DNA from 3 places in the Cryobacterium sp. TMT4-31 genome. Region 3 is predicted to be linked to each of the others. Evidence: predicted binding sites of a transcription regulator. Region 3 holds the regulator's gene; each other region holds the start of a gene.
The links. The regulator LexA, encoded in region 3, represses DNA repair genes until DNA is damaged. The targets are predictions, from matches to a motif close to TCGAACANNTGTTCGA.

Region 1: E3T19_RS02930 (Rv2578c family radical SAM protein) is a predicted target of LexA. The motif match lies at 4,076-4,091, and genes of this name have one in related genera.
Region 2: E3T19_RS10750 (HNH endonuclease signature motif containing protein) is a predicted target of LexA. The motif match lies at 2,109-2,124, and genes of this name have one in related genera.

Annotation. Positions count from the first base shown of each region.
Region 1 covers NZ_SOGI01000011.1:10,478-17,324, forward strand. Annotated here, with positions in the region: gene E3T19_RS02915 (thymidine kinase) at 1-190, opposite strand, end outside; gene E3T19_RS02920 (hypothetical protein) at 242-1,579, opposite strand; gene E3T19_RS02925 (sensor histidine kinase) at 1,576-2,907, opposite strand; gene E3T19_RS02930 (Rv2578c family radical SAM protein) at 2,991-4,067, opposite strand; gene E3T19_RS02935 (malate:quinone oxidoreductase) at 4,299-5,774, opposite strand; gene E3T19_RS02940 (glycoside hydrolase family 6 protein) at 5,865-6,847, shown strand, end outside.
Region 2 covers NZ_SOGI01000044.1:43,215-50,061, forward strand. Annotated here, with positions in the region: guanidine-III (ykkC-III) riboswitch at 1-29, shown strand, start outside; gene E3T19_RS10745 (multidrug efflux SMR transporter) at 39-362, shown strand; gene E3T19_RS10750 (HNH endonuclease signature motif containing protein) at 436-2,088, opposite strand; gene panD (aspartate 1-decarboxylase) at 2,218-2,631, opposite strand; gene E3T19_RS10760 (excinuclease ABC subunit UvrA) at 2,719-5,331, shown strand; gene E3T19_RS10765 (aminotransferase class V-fold PLP-dependent enzyme) at 5,417-6,646, shown strand; gene E3T19_RS10770 (hypothetical protein) at 6,647-6,847, shown strand, end outside.
Region 3 covers NZ_SOGI01000049.1:3,672-10,518, forward strand. Annotated here, with positions in the region: gene E3T19_RS11420 (histidinol-phosphate transaminase) at 1-486, opposite strand, end outside; gene E3T19_RS11425 (LysM peptidoglycan-binding domain-containing protein) at 632-994, opposite strand; gene lexA (transcriptional repressor LexA) at 1,388-2,011, shown strand; gene metE (5-methyltetrahydropteroyltriglutamate--homocysteine S-methyltransferase) at 2,099-4,420, opposite strand; gene E3T19_RS11440 (methylenetetrahydrofolate reductase) at 4,420-5,481, opposite strand; gene hflX (GTPase HflX) at 5,763-6,847, opposite strand, start outside.

The sequences.
Region 1 (6,847 bases), on a different contig from region 3:
GGGTGAGCAGAAAGTCGACGCCGCGGGTGACGCCCAGGCGGGAGAGGATGCCGCGGTCGCCCTTGGTGTCGACCGACGGCTTGGCCAGCAACACCCGGTGGCCGCGCTCCTCATAGTTGTAGGCGGCCTGGAGCATCGAGGTGCTCTTGCCGCTGTTCATCGCCCCGTATCGGAAATACAGTTTCGCCATTACCGCCGGTACCGCCCTCTTATACGTCTTGTACGTCTTGTTTCTTGAGGTTCAGCGTACTTGGCGGGGCGGTTGCTTGGCGCGAACCCCGGCGGGGGTGGCCGGGGTGGCCAGGGCCTCCCGGGGCGGCCCGACCTGGTGCGGGTCGCGGGCGCCGTCGAACTCAATGGTGAGGGAGGGGCGCCGCACGGTGACCCGCACATTGGCGAAGACCACCCTGATGACACCGAGGTAGGGGCGCAGCAGCGCGCGCACCTTGCGGGGCGGCAGGTCGAGGGCGGCCTGGATGGTGATGGTGTCGACCGCGACGGATGTCGGCGGTGCCGTTTTGGTGAGGGTGGGCCTGGGGGCGGTGAGGGTGGCCGGGGCGGGCCGGGGCGGCGTGGGGGTGCTCGAGCCGGTGATCTGCACGACGAGGCTGTGCGGGTCGAAGCCGGGCGCGGCGCAAAGGGCCCCGATCAGGGCGGCGGTGGCGGCACGCTGTTCGGCGCGGAACGCTGTGGCCCGGTGCTCGGGGTCGGCCACGACGAGCAGGCCCGGGGTACCGCGCTCGGCCAGGGCGGCACGTTCCCGGGTGGCCACGGAGTCCAGCCAGGTGCGGTCGATCTCTGCGACCAGGGTGCGGCGAACCTCGGCGGCGAGCTGGCCGGCCTGCGCCACGTCTAGGGCGGTGACGGTGCCACGCTCGAGGAGCTCGGCGAGGAACGGGATGACGCCTGACTTCAGGGCGGAGACCTGCTGCTCCACCACGGCCCGGGCCATCTGGCCGCGGGCTTCTTCGGTGCGGGCGACGATGGCGCGGCGGGCATCCGTCTGCCAGGCCAGGATCGAGCGCACGATGCGGCGCGAGTACGCGGCGCCGGCGGCGGTGGGCGCGAGGATCTGGGTGACCGAGACGATCGCGTACACGGCGACGGGGACGTGCACTTCATAGGAGCCGGCTTGCGGCACGGTGATCAGGATGGCGACGACGCTGGCGACGGCGCCGGAGAGGGCGATCTCCCGCCACGGCCGGTAGGGGGCCAGCGCCAGGAGGAGGAAACCGATGCAGACCGGGCCGAAGTCGTCTTGGACGAGTAGGTTGTCGCCCCACCGGCTGAGCTGCTCGCAGACGTACCCGAGCAGGGCGAAGCCGGCCATGATCAGGTGGATCCGGCGGCCGAACGGCGACCGCGCCGGTTGGGTGCCGATCACCAGGGTGGCCGCGGCGGCGGCCATGGCCAGCACGGCGAGGGTGGCCATCAGGGGGTTTCGGATCTGGTCCTGTTGCAGGACCGTGGCGATCACCGAGTAGCAGAGCACGATCGAGGCGATCGCTGGCGACAGCGGCCAGGCGGCGAGGGTGCCCAGCGGGTCGAGGCGCTGCTGCGTGGCGCGATGGGCGGTCACGGGGTGGCCTTGTCGGTGGGGGTGGTGGCTGGGTCGGTCTCGGTGGTCGAGGCGGGGGCGGTTTCGGCGGCGGCCGCAGCCGCGGCGGGGGCGGTTTCGGCAGCGACTTCGGCGGCCGCGGCGATGGTGCTCGGCACGATGGGCGGGGCGGGCAGGGTGAGTAACACCGAGGTGCCGGCGCCGGGACGGGACCAGATCACCACGGAGCCGCCGAGCCGTTCGATGCGTTTGCGTACCGACTGGCGCAGCCCGAGCCTGTCGTTGCCGGTCTCGGACTCCATGAAACCGCGGCCGGCGTCGAGCACCATCACCGAGACGTTCTGACCGTCGGCGTCGATGACCACTTCGGCGGTGACGATGCCGGCGTGCAGCAGCACGTTGACCAGGCATTGCTGAACCGCCAGGCCCAGCTCCGTGTCGCTCTGCGGGTCCAGGCGCGCCAGGGCCTCTTTGTCGCCGGTGATGTCCACGACGAGGCCACGGTCGCGCATACGGTCGATGGCGCGGAACACGGCGCTGGACAGCCATCCGTCGTTGCCCGCCGCGGCGGCGGTGCGCTCGTCGACGTGGGTGAGCCAGTCTCGCTCGGCGAGGGTCTGCAGGGTTTCGCGGAGGCCGGCCTCGAGGCCGCGGCTGAGCGGGCCGGGTTTGGCGCGGGCCACCGACACCAGCTGGTTGAGGGTGGTGTCGTGCATGAGGGCGATGGCGCGCACGTCGAAGTCGTGGCGCAGGATGCGGGACTCGTCGTCTTGCACGGCGCGGTGGATGGCGGGCTGGGCGGCGCGTCCGGTGCGGCGGGCGAGGCCGTCGAGCAGCATTACGCCGACCAAGAACAGATAGGTGACGACGGTGAACACGTCGGGGCGGTCGGGCACGGGGGTCTGCGAGATGGCAAGGGTGGCGGCGGCCTCGGCGAGGAGGAAGCCCAGGGTGCTCCACAGCACGCCGACGAGCGCGCCGGTGCCGGCGCCGCCGACCATGATCAGGGCCATCTTGGGCAGCGAGATCAGAAACATGTCCGAGGACGGGAAGACGCCGGGCATGCCCAGCACCGCGCTGGTGAACAGGTAGGTGCACAGGGCACCGACCAGCAGGTAGGCGATGGTCAGCGGCACCGTGCGCCAGCGGGCGAGGACCGCCAGCAGGGCGCCCATGCCGAGGATCGCGGCGACGGTGATCTGCAGCCGCTCGGTGACGGGGAACACGCTCAGCGCCAGGACCGAGAGCAGGGCGCCGGCCAGGCAGACCAGGCCGAACCAGTGCGACGCCCGGGCGAGGGCACGGCTGAGCGTGGCCTTGACCAGGTGGTCGGGTAACCCAAGTGACATTACGCCCTCTCCGCGTCTGATTATCTCAGGTGTGCGGGGGTTGGCGGGCAGCCGGTTCGACGGTGGTGTGTGCTCGGTGAGGGTCAAAACAGAGTGGGTGAGAATTCGGGCGGGAGTTCGGCGGCGATGAGGGACGGCGGCGGGGAGTTGGGGTTGCTGGGCGCGGTCAGCGCCTTGGAGAGGATGCCGCCGGTCGCCGGGTCCTCACGGCGTCGCTGCAGGCCGTGCGCGCGGATCAGCGGCTGGATGCGCTCGGCCAACCACTGGCGGTACTCCTTGGGCGCGTAGGTCCCGCGTTTGTAAAGCTCGCGATACTGGGGCATGAGCTCGGGATGATCCTGCTCGAGCCACTGGAAGTACCACTCCTTGACCCCGGGCTTGAGGTAGAGGGCGCTGTAGAGCACCCCGGTGGCGCCGGCGGCCTTGGCCTGGCGCATGGCCTCGTCGAGGTGCGCCTTCGTGTCGGTGAGGAACGGCAGGATCGGCATCAGGAAAACCGAGCAGTCCATGCCCTTGTCGCGGATTGCGCTGACCGTGGCTAGGCGCGCCTTGGTGCTCGGGGTGCCCGGCTCGACGGCCTGCTGCAGGGCGTCGTCGTAGATGGCGATGGACATGGCGAGGTCCACCGGCACCTGTTGGCTGGCCTCGTGGAGCAGGTCGAGGTCCCGGCGCAGGAGGGTGCCCTTGGTGAGGATCGAGAAGGGGGTGCCGGAGTCGGCGAGCGCGGCGATGATGCCGGGCATCAGCCGGTAGCGGCCCTCAGCCCGCTGGTAGGGGTCGGTGTTGGTGCCTAGCGCCACCGGATGCTTGCCCCAAGTGGGTTTGGCGAGTTCCTTACTGAGCACCTCGGCCACGTTGACCTTCACGATGATCTCGTTGTCGAAGTCCTTGCCCGCGTCGAGGTCGAGGTAGTTGTGGGTGGGGCGGGCGAAGCAATAGGTGCACGCATGAGAGCAGCCGCGGTACGGGTTGATGGTCCAGCCGAAGGGCATCGCACTCTGGCCGGGCACCCGGTTGAGGGCGGACTTGGCGAGCACCTCGTGGAAGGTGATCCCGTCGAACTCGGGGGTGCGGACGCTGCGCACCAGGTTGTTCAGCCGGGCCAGGCCGGGCAGCGCGCCGGCCTGCTCGGTCGTTAGTTCCTGTCCACTCCAGCGCATGCATCCAGTCGAACACATGTTCGAGTGGGATGCAAGGTGGTGGGTGTCATGCGGGGTGGCTCAACCGGCGGGGCGCTGCATCCGCCGGTCTTGACGTTATGCGGGGTAGGCGCCGTTATGCGGGGGGCACGCCACCCGCACAGCGGCGCCTGACCCGCATAGCTCGCGGTCGGGCAGCGGATGCGGGACGCAGGCGCAGGCGCAGGCGCAGCGCAGGCTGGCCGGCCGCGCCTACGCGGTGAGGTGCAGGGTCTTGGCGGTGGCGGCCAGGGAGGCGGCGGCCGCGGCGGGATCGTCGGAGAGTTTGGTGCCCAGGCTCGGGACCATCTCGCGCAGCTGCGGCTCCCAGCGGGAGTACTCGCTCGGGAAGCAGCGCTTGAGGAGGTCGACCATGATCGGCGCGGCGGTGGAGGCTCCGGGCGAAGCGCCGAGGAGCCCGGCGATGCTGCCGTCGGCGGAGGTGATGACCTCGGTGCCGAACTGCAGGATGCCGCCGGCCTTGGCGTCCTTCTTCATGACCTGCACCCGCTGGCCGGCGGTGATCAGCTCCCAGTCCTCGGCCTTGGCCGTGGGCATGAACTCGCGCAGTGCGTTGAGCTTGGCCGTGCGGGAGGCAAAGACCTCGCCGACCAGGTACTTCATCAGGCCGAAGTTGTTCTTGGCCACGGCGAGCATCGGCACGAGGTTGTGCGCGCGCACGGAGAAGGGCAGGTCGAACCAGGTGCTGGTCTTGAGGAACTTGGGGCTGAACCCGGCAAATGGGCCGAAGAGCAGCGAGGTCTCGCCATCCACTACCCGGGTGTCGAGGTGCGGCACCGACATCGGCGGCGCGCCCACGGCGGCCTTGCCGTAGACCTTGGCCTGGTGCTGTTTGACGATGGCGGGGTTATTGGTGCGCAGGAACTGACCGCTGATCGGGAAGCCGCCGAAGCCCTTGATTTCGGGGATGCCGCTCTTCTGCAGCAGCGCGAGGGCGCCGCCGCCGGCACCGACAAAGACAAAGCGGGCCTCGACGGTGTTCGTGTAACGACCCACCAGGCTGAGCAGTTTGAGCTTCCAGGAGCCGTCATCCAGCTGCTTGAGCGCGGTGACCTGCTGGTTGAGGTGCACGTCGGTGCCGCGCTTCTTGAGCGAGGCGAACAGGTAGCGGGTGAGGGCGCCGAAGTCCACGTCGGTGCCGGACTCGATGCGGGTCGCCGCGATCTTCTGCTTGGCGGCGCGCTTCTTGGTCAGCAGCGGGGTCCACTTTTCGATGACGGCGGGGTCTTCGCTGTATTCCATCCCGGCGAACAGCGGCTCATCGGCGAGCACGGCCATGCGCTTGCGCAGGTAGTCCACGTTGGCGGTGCCGTGCACGAAGGTCATGTGCGGGGTGGAGTTGATGAACTTCTCCGGCTCGGGCAGCACCCCGGTCTCCACCAGGTGCGACCAGAGTTGGCGGCTGATCTGGAACTGCTCGTTGATGGCGACGGCCTTCTCGGCCGTGACGGTGCCGTCGGCAGCCTGAGGCATGTAGTTGAGTTCGCAGAGCGCGGCGTGGCCGGTCCCGGCGTTGTTCCACGGGTTGGAGCTCTCCTGCGCGAGCTCACCGAGGCGCTCGTAGACCTGGATGTTCCAGTCCGGCTGCAGTTCGGCGAGCAGGGTGGCCAGGGTGGCGCTCATGATTCCCCCGCCAATCAGGGCGACATCGACCTTTTCTGAATTCACGCTCTAACTCTAACCCGCCGCGCGGGCCGCTCCGCCGGGGCGCAGCAGCCCCCGGCTGCGAACGCCGGATGCGGGCGATAAGGTTGCAAAATGGACTCGACCGGTAGTCGTCTCGGCCTTTCCCTGGGCATCATCACCCTCGCTGCGCCCATCGTGGCGCTCGGCCTGTTCATCGGCAGCTTCGCGGTCACCGCCACCAGCGCAGCCGCCGGCAACCCTCTCGCCGGCCGCTCCTTCTATACCAACCCGAACTCGACCGCGCAGGTGGCTGCCACCGCCGCCGCGGTCGCCGACCCGGACTCCGCCGCGGCCGCCACCCTCGGCAAGCTGGCCGAGCAGCCCACCGCGATCTGGCTGATGCCGGAGAAGTACCCGCTGAACACCGTGCAGGCCGACGTCACCGCCATCGCGGATGCCGCCGAAGAGGTCGGGCAGACGCCGGTGTTCGTGGTCTACGGCATCCCCGACCGCGACTGCGGCAACTTCTCGGCCGGCGGCCTCTCGGAGACCGACTATCCCACCTGGGTGGCCTCCATCGCGACGGCGCTGACGCTGAAGGCATCCGTGGTTATTCTCGAACCGGATGCGCTGGCGCTGGCCACCGAGTGCGGCAACGTGGAGCAGAGGGTGGCACAGATTCAGCAAGGCGTGGCCGCTTTCGCGCCCACGGTCGCCACGGTCTACCTCGACGCCGGCCACTCCGACTGGCTCACCCCGGCCACCGCCGCCGATCTGCTCAACCGCGCCGGCGTCGCGCAGGTGCGCGGTTTCGCGACCAACGTCTCGAACTACAACGACTCGGCCGCCGAGCAGGCCTTCGGTGAGGCGGTCTCCGCGCTCACCGGCGGGGCCCACTTCGTCGTCGACACCTCGCGCAACGGCCGGGGCGGCAACGGCGAATGGTGCAACCCTGCCGGCCAAGCTTTGGGCGGCACTCCCGAGGCCACAACGGATGGGGCCTTGCGCGACGCGAATCTGTGGGTGAAGGAGCCGGGCGAGAGCGACGGCACCTGCAACGGCGGTCCGGCCGCCGGCGAATGGTGGAACGAGCGGGCCCTCGAGCTCGCGGCCGC
Region 2 (6,847 bases), on a different contig from region 3:
GTACCCGGCACGCGACAAGACTGGCCATAGGAGTTCTCATGTCGTGGATCATTTTGATCGTGTCCGGTGTTCTCGAAGCCGTCTGGGCGACGGCCCTCGGCAAGTCCGTCGGCTTCACCAAGCTCTGGCCCACCGTGATCTTCGGTGCCGGCCTGATTTTGAGCATGGCCGGCCTCGCGTTCGCGATGCGCACCATCCCGATCGGCACCGCTTACGCCGTCTGGGTGGGGATCGGCGCGGCGCTGACCGTGCTCTACGCGATGATCTTCGGCGGCGAACCGGCGTCGCTCATCAAAATCCTGCTCATCCTGGGCCTCGTCGGCTGCGTCATCGGCCTGAAGCTCGTCGACGGCGGCCACTAGCCCTCCTGCCTCCGGCTCGCGACGTCTCTCACGATCGGCGGATGCTGCCGCCACCGTGATCGTCGCTGCCATATCAGTGCCTGTCGCCCCGGTCCGGGTGTAGGCCTTCCGGAGCGATGGGGCTCTTACGGTTCAGCCTGATGAGCGACTGCCCGGGATCAACAATGGCCGGGGGCCGCAGCCAATAGACGCCCCGGTTCTCGAAGATTTGCCAGCCCTGGGCGTGGAGCAGCCGGTGGTGTGGGGGGCAGAGCAGGATGCCGACGCGGATGTCTGTGGCGCCGTGATCGCGGACCCATTCCTCGAGATGATGCGCCTCGGTTCGCGAGGGTGGCCTGTCGCAGTCGCCCCATCGGCAGCCGCCATCGCGGGCAGCCAGGGCGATGCGTTGCGCTGCGGTGAAGATGCGTTCTTCGCGGCCGAGGTTGAGGGGTTGGCCGTCGTCGTCGAAGGTGATCTCGACGGTGCCACTGGTGCAGATGATCCTGTCGACGCTCTGCTGGCACACGGGTGCGGGATTACCCTCGATGAAGCCGTGGCCGCTGCCGTCGGGAATCGCAACGAGAACCTCGGCGGGGTCGACTGCCGGCGCGAGTTCGCCTGCTGGTGCGGGTGAGGGAGTCGCTGCTTCGGCCTCCCCGTCCCCGGCTGGCACCGGGGTGGGCGCCGGGGTGGGCGCGGGAGTGAGGATCCGAACCGCCGGGCTGCGACCGCCGAGCATTCGGTGCGGGTTGACGGTGCTACCGGCCCTGAGGAGCTCGACGAAGGTGTCGGCGGTTAACTGGTCGGTGCTGCGCGGGTCATCCTGTATCGCCTTGGCCCAGGCGGCCCGGTCCGGGTCGACGAATCTCACGCCGCCGCGGCGGGGACCGGCGGCACTGTCGCAGACGGAGAGAATGAACGCGCCCTGCTCAGGCGGGAATTGGCCGTTGAGGTGGACCTGGCCGGAGTCACCGGTCCAGATCCGCAGGTACCGGTCGTCCCATGCCTTCTGTTCGCGTTTCGCGATGCCGGCCTCATCGAGGGTGTCCCGCATCCTGCGGGAGCGTTTGAGGAGGTCGTCGACGGTGGTTGTCTTCGCTTCTGTGAGGAGCTTCTGCACCGCATCACCGAGGACTTCGGCGGTGATGACGACGTCGATCGTGCCCAGGCCCGCGCGGATCGCGTGCGCCGCGGCGACCGAGAGGGTTCCGGCAGCCACGGCATCGGAAATGGCGCTGTACCAGGGCAGCGGGACAGGCTCAGCGCCGGGAACGGCGGCCACATCACCGCCGTCGACGTCGTCGCGGCCGTCCTGTTGCCCCCGGTCGTTGGCCTCGGCGTCCCGCACCGCCTGGGCCGTCTCTGTCTCGCTGAGCATCGCGCCCACGTCAACGAGTTTGCGGGCGTCGGCCCGGGTAGAGCCGGTGAGGGTCTGGATCAGGTCCGCCGGCGACAGAAACCCCTGCCGTGCTGCCAGGCCCTGCTGGCCCAGCTCCCGGCGGGAACGGTGCGCGAGGGTCTTCGCCAGCCATACCGATCGGGTCTCCACCAAGCCACGCAACCTGGCCAGGTCTCTCTGGCCGGCGATCAGCTCCGCGTCGGAGAGCGCGTCGTAGTCGGCGCTGCACGCCCCGAGGTGCTCCACCGCTTCTAGCGCGGCGATCAACGACCCCGGCAGCGGAGCCGTCGGCGCCGTGCCATCCGGCGCGGAACCGGGTTCGGAGACAGCTACGATGGTGACCATGCGATGAGAATAGCTCAATATCGAACGTTTGTGTGGTGGAACCCACGGCTGTGGAGAACTTTTTCACACGTTCTCAGCCATCCGATCCGGGTGCCATGATTCTCCTCGGCGCCCGACAGGCAGCGAAGCTCAGAGAGCGTGGGGCGGGCGCTCCAGGTCGTCATCGCCGTCGGCAGCGGCCGGGTCGGTGCCGACCGAGATGATCGCGTTCTGCGCATCCACGTGCACGACGGTGGGCTGGTAGACCCTGGCCTCGTTCGTGCCCATCTGGGCGTAGGAGATGATGATGACCAGGTCGCCCTCGTGCGCCATCCGTGCTGCCGCGCCATTGACGCCGATCACACCGCTGCCGCGCTCCCCGGCGATCAGGTAGGTCTCGAAGCGGGCGCCGTTGTTGACGTTCACGATGCTCACCAGCTCGCCGGGCAGCAGGTCGGCCGCGTCGAGCAGGTCGAGGTCGACGGTCAGCGACCCCACGTAGTGCAGGGCGGAGTGCGTCACGGTGGCACGGTGGATCTTGGACTTGAACATGGTGCGGCGCATCGGAAAGAGCCTTTCGGGGATCAACTTCTCCACGATACGCGTGCCGAGCAGGGTCGAGTGTCAGGGGGCCGAACTAGAGTCGATCGAATGCCTCACTCTCCCTTGACTTCTTCGGCACCCATTTCTCCGGCCCTTCCGGCGGACCTCGCCGCCCACCCGGGCGCTGACGGCTTCGTGCGTGTGCGTGGTGCCAGAGAGAACAACCTGCAAGACGTCAACGTCGACATCCCCCGCGACGCCATCGTCGCCTTCACCGGAGTCTCCGGCTCGGGCAAGTCGTCCCTGGCCTTCGGCACCATCTTTGCCGAGGCCCAGCGCCGGTTCCTCGAGTCCGTCGCGCCGTACGCACGCCGCCTGATCCAGCAGGGTCACACCCCGCACGTTGACCTCATCACCGGGCTGCCGCCGGCCGTGGCCCTCCAGCAGCGCCGCGGCTCGCCCAGCTCCCGCTCCAGCGTGGGCACCGTCACCACCCTGTCCAACTCGATGCGGATGCTCTACTCCCGCGCCGGCACCTACCCCGCCGGGTCGGACCTGCGCTTGGACTCCGACGCCTTCTCGCCCAACACGGCCACCGGCGCCTGCCCGGAGTGCCACGGCCTGGGCATCTCGCACACCGTCACCGAACCCCTCTTGGTGCCCGACGCGAGCCTGAGCATCCGCGACGGCGCCATCGCAGCCTGGCCCGGCGCGTGGCAGGGCAAGAACCTGCGCGACATCACCGGGGTGCTGGGCCACGACATCGACGTGCCGTGGTCACAGCTCAGCCGCGAGTCGCGCGATTGGCTCCTCTATACCGAGGAGCAGCCCGTCGTGGAGGTCACCCCGCAGCGAGACAGGGTGGCCAAGCCGTACAAGGGCCGGTTCTGGAGCGCGAAGAGCTACGTGATGCACACGCTGGCCGATTCGAAGAGCGCCCAGATGCGCCAGCGGGTGCTCGCGTTCGTGGAGACCGGCCCGTGCCGGCTCTGCGGCGGCAGCGGCCTGCGCGCCGAGGCCCTCGCGGTTCATTTTGCCGGCCGGCCGATCAACGAACTCAACGCCCTCACCCTCAGCGACCTCGCCGAGGTGCTGCGGCCCACCGCCGAGCTCACCGGGGCCACCGGGTCGCACCGCTCCGCGCAGTCCGGCGAGGTCACCGAGGTGGCCGTCACCGTGGCCGGCGACCTGGTGCGCCGCCTCGAGGTGCTCATCGACCTGGGCCTGGGCTACCTCAGCCTGAACCGGGCCACCCCCACCCTCTCCCCCGGCGAGATGCAGCGGCTGCGCATCGCCACCCAGCTCCGCAGCGGCCTGTTCGGTGTGATCTACGTGCTCGACGAACCCTCCGCGGGGCTGCACCCGGCCGACGCGGAACCGCTGCTGGTGGTGCTCGAACAGCTCAAGGCATCCGGCAACTCGGTCTTCGTGGTCGAACACAATATGGACGTCGTGCGCCGCGCCGACTGGCTCGTCGACGTGGGCCCGCGCGCGGGCGACGGTGGCGGCGAGGTGCTCTACAGCGGCCCGGTGCCGGGGCTGGCCGAGGTCGAGACCTCCGTCACCCGCCGCTACCTGTTCCCCTCCATGGGCGACTCGGCGGCGCCGGCGCACCGTGAGCCGACCGCCTGGCTGGGCCTGACCGGCGTCACCCGGCACAACCTCGTCGACCTCGACGTGAAGGTGCCGCTCGGCGTGCTGACCGCCGTCACCGGTGTCTCGGGGTCGGGCAAGTCCACCCTGGTCAGCCGGGTGCTGGCGGATGCCGTAGGCCGGGAACTGCGCCAGGGCCCGGTCGACGCCGGGCCCGCCGCCAGCGTTGCCGGAGACGGCGCGGCCGACCAGCAGGCCGCCCAGGACGCCGATGACGACGAGACCGGTGCGGACCGTGCCAGCACCGTCGTCGACACGGTGACCGGTGCCGGGGCCATCGACCGTCTGGTGCGCGTGGACCAGAAGCCCATCGGCCGCACCCCGCGCTCCAACCTGGCCACCTACACGGGCCTGTTCGACGCCGTGCGATCCACCTTCGCGGCGACGGATGCGGCGAAGGCCGCCGGCTTCGGCGCCGGTCGGTTCTCCTTCAACGTGGCCGGCGGCCGCTGCGACACCTGCCAGGGCGAGGGCTTCGTGGCCGTGGAGCTGCTCTTCCTGCCCGGCAGCTACGCACCCTGCCCGACCTGCGGCGGCTCCCGCTACAACGCCGAGACCCTTGCGGTGCTCTACAACGGCAAGTCCGTCGCCGACGTGCTGGGACTCACCGTCGACGCGGCCGCCGACTTCCTGGCCGAGGTGCCCAGCGCCGCCCGCAGCCTGGCGACCCTCCGCGAGGTGGGCCTGGGCTACCTGCGGCTCGGCCAGCCGGCCACCGAGCTCTCCGGCGGTGAGGCGCAGCGCATCAAGCTGGCCACCGAGCTGCAGCGCGCCCGTCGCGGCCACACCCTGTATCTGCTCGACGAGCCCACCACCGGGTTGCACCCGGCCGATGTGGAGCTGCTGATGACGCAGCTGGGCCGGCTCGTCGACGCGGGTAACACCGTTGTCGTGGTGGAGCACGACATGGGCGTCGTGGCCGCGGCCGACTGGGTCATCGACCTGGGCCCGGCCGGCGGCAGCGCGGGCGGCCGCATCGTGGCGGAGGGCACTCCGGCGACTGTCGCGGCGCATCCGCACAGCCGCACGGCGCCCTACCTCGCCCAACGCTTGGAGCTGGCTGTGTAAACGGTGCTACACCCGGTCAAACGGGACTTTGGTCCCCATTCCCGGAACAGCCGCGAATCTAAGCTGAGCCTGGAGTTGAGACCTTATGAAGCGCAGCACGCTGTTCCGCAGGCCCGCCGCCGAGCGACTCGACACGGGTCAATCGGGCGATTTCGGCTACCTGCAAGCCGGTGAGGTCTACCTCGACGCCGCCTGCCAGAGCCTCCGCCCGCAGCCCGTGATCGACGCCCTCACCGACTACTACACGACCTATAACGCCTGCGGCGGACGGGTGAAATACGCCTGGGGCCTGAAGGTCGATGCCGCGGTGGCCGACACCCGCAAGGCCGTGCTCGGCCTGCTCGGGCTCTCGAATAGGAGCCACGCCGTGTCGTTCACCCTCAACACCACCTACGGCCTCAACCTGCTCCTGCAGCAGCTGCCGCTGGGCCGCTTCACCAGGGTCGTGACCAGCCACGTCGAACACAACTCGGTGTTCCTGCCCACCATCACCGCCGCCCGCCGGCTGGGCGTCGACCGCCTGGTGCTGGGTCGCGCCGCCGACGGCGCCCTGCTCTACGAGCCCGCGCAGCTGGAGAAGGCCGTCGTCGTCGTCAACGCCACGTCCAACATCGACGGCCGCCAGCTCAGCAACCTCGCCGACCTCGTGCGGGACACCCACGCCCGCGGCGGCATCGTCATCGTCGACGCCGCCCAGGCCATGGGCCACAGCCGGGCGCTGCTGCAGAAGACCGAGGCGGATGCGGTCTGCTTCTCCGGCCACAAGATGTACGCCGCAAGTCTCGGCGTCGTCGTGGCGCGGCACGAGCTGCTCACCTCCCTCGAGCTCGGCTTCGTGGGCGGCGGCATGGTCTCCGACGTGCGCGAGAACGACTTCGACCTCGTTCAGGGTGACCCGGCGGCGCTGCTCGAACCGGGCCTGCAGGCCTGGGGCGAGATCATCGCGCTCGGCCGGGCGATCGAGTGGCTCGGCGACGTCCGCCCCGGCGGGCTCACCCCCGCCGAGCACATCACCGGCCTGTCCAGGCGGCTCCACGACGGCCTCGCCGAGATCCCCGGACTCACACTGCTGAACACCGAGCCCAGCCCGGTGATCAGCCTCTACGCGCCCGCGCAGGACTCGCACCGGCTCGCGGTGTTCCTCTCGCACTCGCGGATTTCCGTGCGCAGCGGCTACTTCTGCGCCCACCACTACCTGAAGGAACAGCTCGGGCTACCCCCGCTGCTGCGCCTCTCCCTCGGCCTGCACTCGACCGAGTCGGACATCGACTCGGCCACGCAGGCCCTCACCCGGCTGATGAAAGGCCTCTCCTAAGTGTTCTGCATCGCCGCATTCATCGTCCTGGTCGTCATGGCCGCCTTCTCGGCCAAGTACCGCCGCTACGTCGGCAAGGCCTGGAACTGCACCTGGCGCCGGGTCACCTTCCGGCCCTGCGACACCACCTTCAAGCAGGACATCAAGGACCACCTGCTCGCGCCGATCGCCGTGCGCCGGCCGGGGCTCGTGCGTCCAGCC
Region 3 (6,847 bases):
GCAGAGGAAGACGATGTCGGGCGAGGTTTCCTCCACCCAGCGGGCGGCGGTCTCCGGCGAAAGTTCGTAGTCGGCGTCGCGGCCGCCGGGGATCCAGCGGGTATCGGTGCCGGAGGCGAGGATCGAGTACATCGAGTAGGTCGGCGCGTAGCCGAGCAGCGACCGGCCCGGCCCGCCGAAGGCCTGCAGAACCTGCTGCAGAACCTCGTTGGAACCGTTGGCGGCCCAGATGTTGTCGCGGGTGAGACCGTGACCGAGGTAGCCCGCGAGGGCGTCGCGCAGCGGGCTGAATTCCCGGTCGGGGTACCGGTTGACGGTGAGGATCGCCTCGGCCAGGGCCTCCGCGATGTCGGCGGCGACCGCGGGCGGGATCGGGTGGGTGTTCTCGTTGACGTTCAACGCCACCGGCACGTGCAGCTGGGGTGCTCCGTAAGGGGTTTGTCCGCGGAGGTTGGCACGCAGGGGCAGGTCGTCGAGGCTGGTCACCCGAACAAGCTTAGTTGCGCCCGCGGCCGACCCCTCGTATCCGAGGCGGGGCGAGCGGCTCCGGGCTGATCGGCTCCGGGCTGAGCGGCTCGGGCTGAGCGGCTCGGGCTGAGCGGCTCGGGCTGAGCGGCTCGGGCTGAGCGGCTCAGTAGTCGGCGGGAAGGGCGAGGCGCTGGCCGGGCTGCACGGCCTCGGAGGACAGCTGGTTGAGGTTGACGATGTCGATGATCACGTCGCGCGGGTCTTGTCCGGGGGCGACAGACTCGGCCAGCTGCCAGAGCGACTGGCCGGCCTCAATGGTGACGTAGTCGAACGCGGCCGCGCCGATACCCGCGCTGCCCTCTGCCGCGGCCATGCCGCCGTTGACGGCGATGCCGATGACGCCGAGTACCAGGGGCACTGCGGCGAGGGCCGTGAAGACGGCCCGCCCGCGGCGGGTCAGCCGCAGGTGTGTGGTGGGCGGGGTGGCCGGGCTGTGGTTGTCCGGTGCTGCATATGCTGCGCTCATGTCAAACCTCCTGGTAACGCATCTGGCCCTCGGCCGGGAGGGCCAGATGCGAATCTATGTTCCGAATATATCTTCGAGTGTTCGAACAATCAACCCTGTTTCCGGATATTATGGAGACAGATTCCGCAACACACTCGAATGCATGTCTACGAACCGCTGCTCTGTGGCTACAGTTTCGATCGGGTAGCTGCACTCAAACAGACACCACCGACATTGCTGCCCGAGCCCGAGAAGTATGAGCCCGACGAGCACCAGCCCGGCGAGCACGAGCCCCACCAGCACCAGCCCGAACCGACTAACCAGAGGAGCGTCAACGTGGCACAACAGAGCACACCTCGGGACAAGGGCGGCACGCGACGCCGCAAGAGCCTGAGCGACAAACAGCGCGCGGTGATGGACGTCATCCAGCGTTCGGTTCGCGACCGCGGTTACCCGCCGAGCATGCGCGAGATCGGCGACGCCGTTGGTCTGTCCTCGTTGTCGAGCGTGACCCACCAGCTGCACCAGCTCGAGCTGAGCGGGTACCTGCGGCGCGACCCGCACCGGCCGCGCGCACTCGAGGTGCTCATCGAGCTGCCTCAGTCCTCAGAGGAGGTCACGCCAGGCGCCGCCGATGACTACCAGTCCGGCATCCAGGTGGGTGATGCGGCGATGGTGCCGCTCGTCGGCCGCATCGCCGCCGGTATCCCGATCATGGCCGACCAGCAGATCGACGAGATCTTCCCGCTCCCCCGCCAACTGGTGGGCAAGGGCGAGCTGTTCATGCTCAAGGTCGTCGGTGATTCGATGATCGACGCCGCCATCTGCGATGGCGACTGGGTGGTCATCCGCCAGCAGAAGACCGCGGAGAACGGCGAGATCGTCGCCGCCATGCTCGACGGCGAAGCCACGGTGAAGGTGCTGCGACAGCGCGACGGCCACACCTGGCTGCTCCCCCGCAACACCAACTTCGAGCCGATCCTGGGTGACTTCGCCGAGGTCCTCGGCAAGGTCGTCGCGGTGTTGCGTTCGGTCTAGATCCGCAACGCTCCAGGCACACAACAGGCCCGACCCCGCGAGGGGTCGGGCCTTCGTGTTGTGCCGGCGTAGTCAGGGCGGGCCAGGTCAGACCAGCGTCGCCCGAACTGCGCGGGTGGCATCGACGATGTTGCGCAGGGACTCCACGGTCTCCGCATACCCGCGGGTCTTCAGTCCGCAGTCCGGGTTCACCCAGACCTGGCGAGCGGGGATCGATTGCAGGGCCCGCTCGAGAAGTTCGGTGATCTCGGCCACACCGGGCACCCGCGGCGAGTGGATGTCGTAGACGCCCGGGCCGATGCCGTGGTCGAAGCCACTGGTCTGCAGGTCGGCGACGACCTCCATCTTCGACCGAGCGGCCTCGATGCTGGTCACGTCGGCGTCCAGGTTGCGGATCGCGTCGATGACGACCCCGAACTCCGAGTAGCAGAGGTGGGTGTGGATCTGGGTCTGGTCGGCGACCCCCGCGGTAGCGAGCCTGAACGACCCGACCGACCAATCCAGGTAGTCGGCGTGGTCCTTCTTCTTCAGGGGCAGCAACTCGCGCAGCGCGGGCTCGTCGACCTGCACCACCCGGATACCGGCCGCCTCGAGGTCACCGATCTCGTCGCGCAGCGCGAGCGCCACTTGCCGTGCGGTCTCCCCCAACGGCTGATCGTCGCGCACGAACGACCAGGCCAGGATGGTGACCGGTCCGGTGAGCATCCCCTTGACCGGCTTCTCGGTAAGGGTCTGGGTGTAGCTGGACCACTCCACGGTGATGGGCGCCGGACGCCGGACGTCGCCCCACAGGATCGACGGACGGGTGCACCGGCTGCCGTAGGACTGCACCCAGCCGTTCTCGGTGACGGTGAAGCCATCGAGGTTCTCGGCGAAGTACTGCACCATGTCGTTGCGCTCGGGTTCACCGTGCACGAGAACGTCGAGGCCGAGGTCTTCCTGCAGCTGCACGACCCGGCCGATCTCGGCGCGCATGAGCTCCTGGTAGTCGGCGGATGCGAGTTCACCCGAGACCAGGCGGGCGCGGGCGCGGCGGATATCACTCGTCTGTGGGAACGAGCCGATGGTCGTGGTCGGTAGCGGGGGCAGGTCGAGCACGGCATCCTGAGCGGCCAGGCGGGCCTCGTAGTCGCCGCGGCTGAAGTCGGCCGGGGTGAGGGTGTCGAGGCGGGCGCGCACGGCGCCGTCACGCACGCCGGGCGAGACCCGGCGCGCCTCCAGCGACGCGGTGGCCGCGTCGAGATCGGCCTGCACGGCAGCCTGCCCCTCGGAGAGGCCGCGAGCGAGGGTGGCGACCTGACCGATCTTCTGGTCGGCGAACGCCAGCCAACCGGTAAGGTCGGCGCCGAGCTTGGTCTCGTCGGTGACGTCGTGCGGCAGGTGCAGCAGCGAGGTGGAGCTGGAGACCGCGATCCGGTCGCTCAGCGCGCCCAGCTGGGCCACCTTGTCGAACGCCGCCTCGAGGTCGCCCCGCCAGATGTTGTGACCGTCGATCACGCCGGCCACGAGGGTGGTGTCGGCCAGGCCGGGCACGTCGGCGGGCACCGTTCCGCGCACGAGGTCCAGGCCGATGGCCTCGACCGGGGTCTTGGCCAGAACGGGTAGGGCGTCGTCGAGGCTGCCGTAGGGCGCGGCCACGAACAGTCCGGGCCGCCTGTCGAGGCCGCCGAGGGTGTCGTAGGCCCGGGCGAGGGCGGCGAGGGCACGGTCGCGCGGGATGTCGATGCTCTCGCTGACGAGGGCCGGTTCGTCCAGCTGTACCCACTCTGCACCCGCGGCGGCGAGGCGCTCGATCAGGGTGGCGTAGACCGGCAGCAGGTCGTCGAGGCGATCGAGCGGGTGAAAGCCGGCCGGGGCCGTTTCGCTCGGCTTGGCCAGGAGCAGGAAGGTGACCGGACCGACGATGACGGGTCGGGTGAGGAAGCCGGCGGCGACGGCCTCGTCGAACTCCCGCACGATGCGGTCGCTGGCGAGGTGGAAGTTCGTCTCCGGGCCGATTTCCGGCACCAGATAGTGGTAATTGGAATCGAACCACTTGGTCATTTCGAGCGGCAGGTTCTCGCCGGCGCCGCGGGCCAGGGTGAAGTAGCCGGCGAGGTCGAGGTGACCGTCGGCGTCGACGAGACCGGCGAAGCGGGTGGGGATGGCGCCGACGGTCACCGCCGCATCCAGCACCTGGTCATAGAAGGAGAAGCTCTCCGGAATCGACGAGTCGCTGCGGCCTAGCCCGAGGCCGACGAGCCGCTCCCGGGTGGTGTTGCGCAGGGCTGCCGCGGTGGCTTCGAGTTGAGCGGCGTCGATCCGGCCGGCCCAGAAGGCTTCGACGGCCTTCTTCAGTTCGCGGCGGCGGCCGATCCTCGGGTAGCCGAGGATCGTTCCGGTGGGGAATGCGGGGACGGTGATGGTCATCAGTAGTGGTCCTTCGTGGAGTGGATTCCGGCACGGGTGTCGGCAGGGCTGGTCGAGGGATGGGTCGGAGGTGGGTTGTGAGCGGAGACGACCGGTTGTGCCGGTGCCAGCGCGCCGGCGCGGTCGAGCACGGCGAGCACGGTCTCGTGCTGGTTGAAGGCGTAGAGGTGCAGGCCGGGAGCCCCGCCGGCGATGAGCTTCTCGGCGAGGGCGGCCGCGTGGCTGATGCCGATCTCGCGCTGGCCCTCGAGGGTGGGTTCCACTTCGAGCTGGATCGAGAGTTCGGCGGGCAGTTCCTCCCCGGAGAGCTCGAGGATGCGCCGCAGCCGGCCGGGGCTGGTGACGGGCATGATGCCGGGCAGGATCGGGAACTCCACTCCGGCTTCCCTGGCTCGCTGGATGAAGCTGAGGTAGTGGTCCGCGTGGAAGAAGAGTTGGGTGATGGCGAGGTTGGCGCCCGCCGCCTGCTTGGCCAGGAGGGTGTCGATGTCCTGCGCGGTGGATCGTGAGCGCGGGTGCCCGTTGGGGAACGCGGCCACGGCGATGCGCACGTGCTCACGTTCGGTCTTCACGGCCCGGGCGCGAGGGAGTCCGGGGATGGGGGTCTCCTGGTACGGCACTCGCTCGGCCTGTACCCGATGGATCAGTTGCACCAGCTCGCCGGCGCTGTGCAGGTCGCCGAGGAAGGCGTCGTTCTCGGTCAGGCCTTCGGGCGGGTCACCGCGGAGGGCGAGGAAGCTGCTCACGCCGGCATCGAGGAACTCGCGGATCAGGCTGCTCGCCTCGGCGTGCGAGGAACCGACGCAGGTGAGGTGCGCCATCGGGTCCACGATGGTGGCCCGGCGGATGTAGCGCAGCACGTCCAGGGACGAGGTGCGGGAGGAGCCGCTGGCACCGTAGGTCACCGAGATGAACTTCGGACGGGCCGCAGCCAGGGCGTCGATGGTGGCATGCAGGGCCGTCGTCGCGGCATCCGTCTTGGGCGGGTACAGCTCAAACGAGAACGGGATGCTCGACCGACAGTCGGGGTCCGCCGGTGGGGTCGTGGGGGTCGCTGTCATGGTTCCTCATTCGGCATGGTGGGTTCAGTTCGAAGGGCCTGGCGGCCGCGGACCGCCACGGATACCGGGCGGCTGCTCGCGGGCGGGTGCCGGGCTCGGCTGTCGCTCCATGCCGGGCAGAGAATCCCGCCGGCAACGAATGTGATGACTCTAACAACGCACCTTCGGGCGCGCTGCTGCGTGGCCGATTGTTACGTTCGCGGCCGATCTGGGGCGTTAACGGCCGAAGGCGGCACCCGCTCCTGGTTCAGGAGCGGGTGCCGCCTTCGGGCGGATCGGGGTCAGCCGGAGATGGCCGGTGCCACCACGAACGGGGTGAACTGGGCCTCGATACCGGGCGACACGAGGGCCGTGACCTGGGTGCCGGTCTCGGAGTAGTCCAACGCCAGAACCTTGCCCTGCTCGTGCAGGATCGGGATGAGGTCACCGCGGTCGTAGGGGATCAGCAGTTCCAGGCGGATTTCCGGACGGGGAAGCATGGTCTCGAGAACCCGCAGCACCTCGTCGATGCCCTCGCCGCTGCGCGCCGACACGAAGATCGCCTGGGGGGCGAGGCCCCGCAGCACGAGCCGGTCGTCGTCGCTGACCAGGTCGCTCTTGTTGAACAGCACCAGCTCGGGGATGTCACTGGCACCGACCTCGCCGATGACCTCGCGCACCGTGGCCAGCTGGCTGGCCGGGTCGGGGTGGGACGCGTCGACGACGTGGATGATGACATCGGAGTCCGCGACCTCCTCGAGGGTGGAGCGGAACGCCTCCACCAGCTGGTGGGGCAGGTTGCGCACAAAACCGACGGTGTCGGTGAAGGTGTACAGCCGACCGTCGTCCGTGGTGGACTTTCGCACCGTGGCGTCCAGGGTGGCGAAGAGGGAGTTCTCCACGAGCACGCCGGCCTTGGTGATGCGGTTGAGCAGGCTGGACTTGCCGGCGTTGGTGTACCCGACGATCGCGACCGACGGCACCGCGTTGCGCTTGCGGTTGGCGCGCTTGGCCTCGCGGGCGGGCTTCATCTCCAGCATCTGCTTGCGCAGCCGCGACATCCGGGTGTGGATGCGGCGCCGGTCGAGTTCGATCTTCGTCTCACCGGGTCCACGCGAGCCCATACCGGCACCGGCGCCACCGACCTGGCCACCGGCCTGGCGGGACATCGAGTCACCCCAGCCGCGCAGCCGGGGCAGCAGGTAGGCGAGCTGGGCGAGTTCGACCTGCGCCTTACCCTCCCTGCTCTTGGCGTGCTGGCTGAAGATGTCCAGGATCACGGCGGTGCGGTCGATGACCTTCACCTTGACCACGTCTTCCAGGGCTCGCCGCTGGCTGGGCGCGAGTTCGGTGTCGGCGATCACGGTGTCGGCGCCGAGCGCCGCCA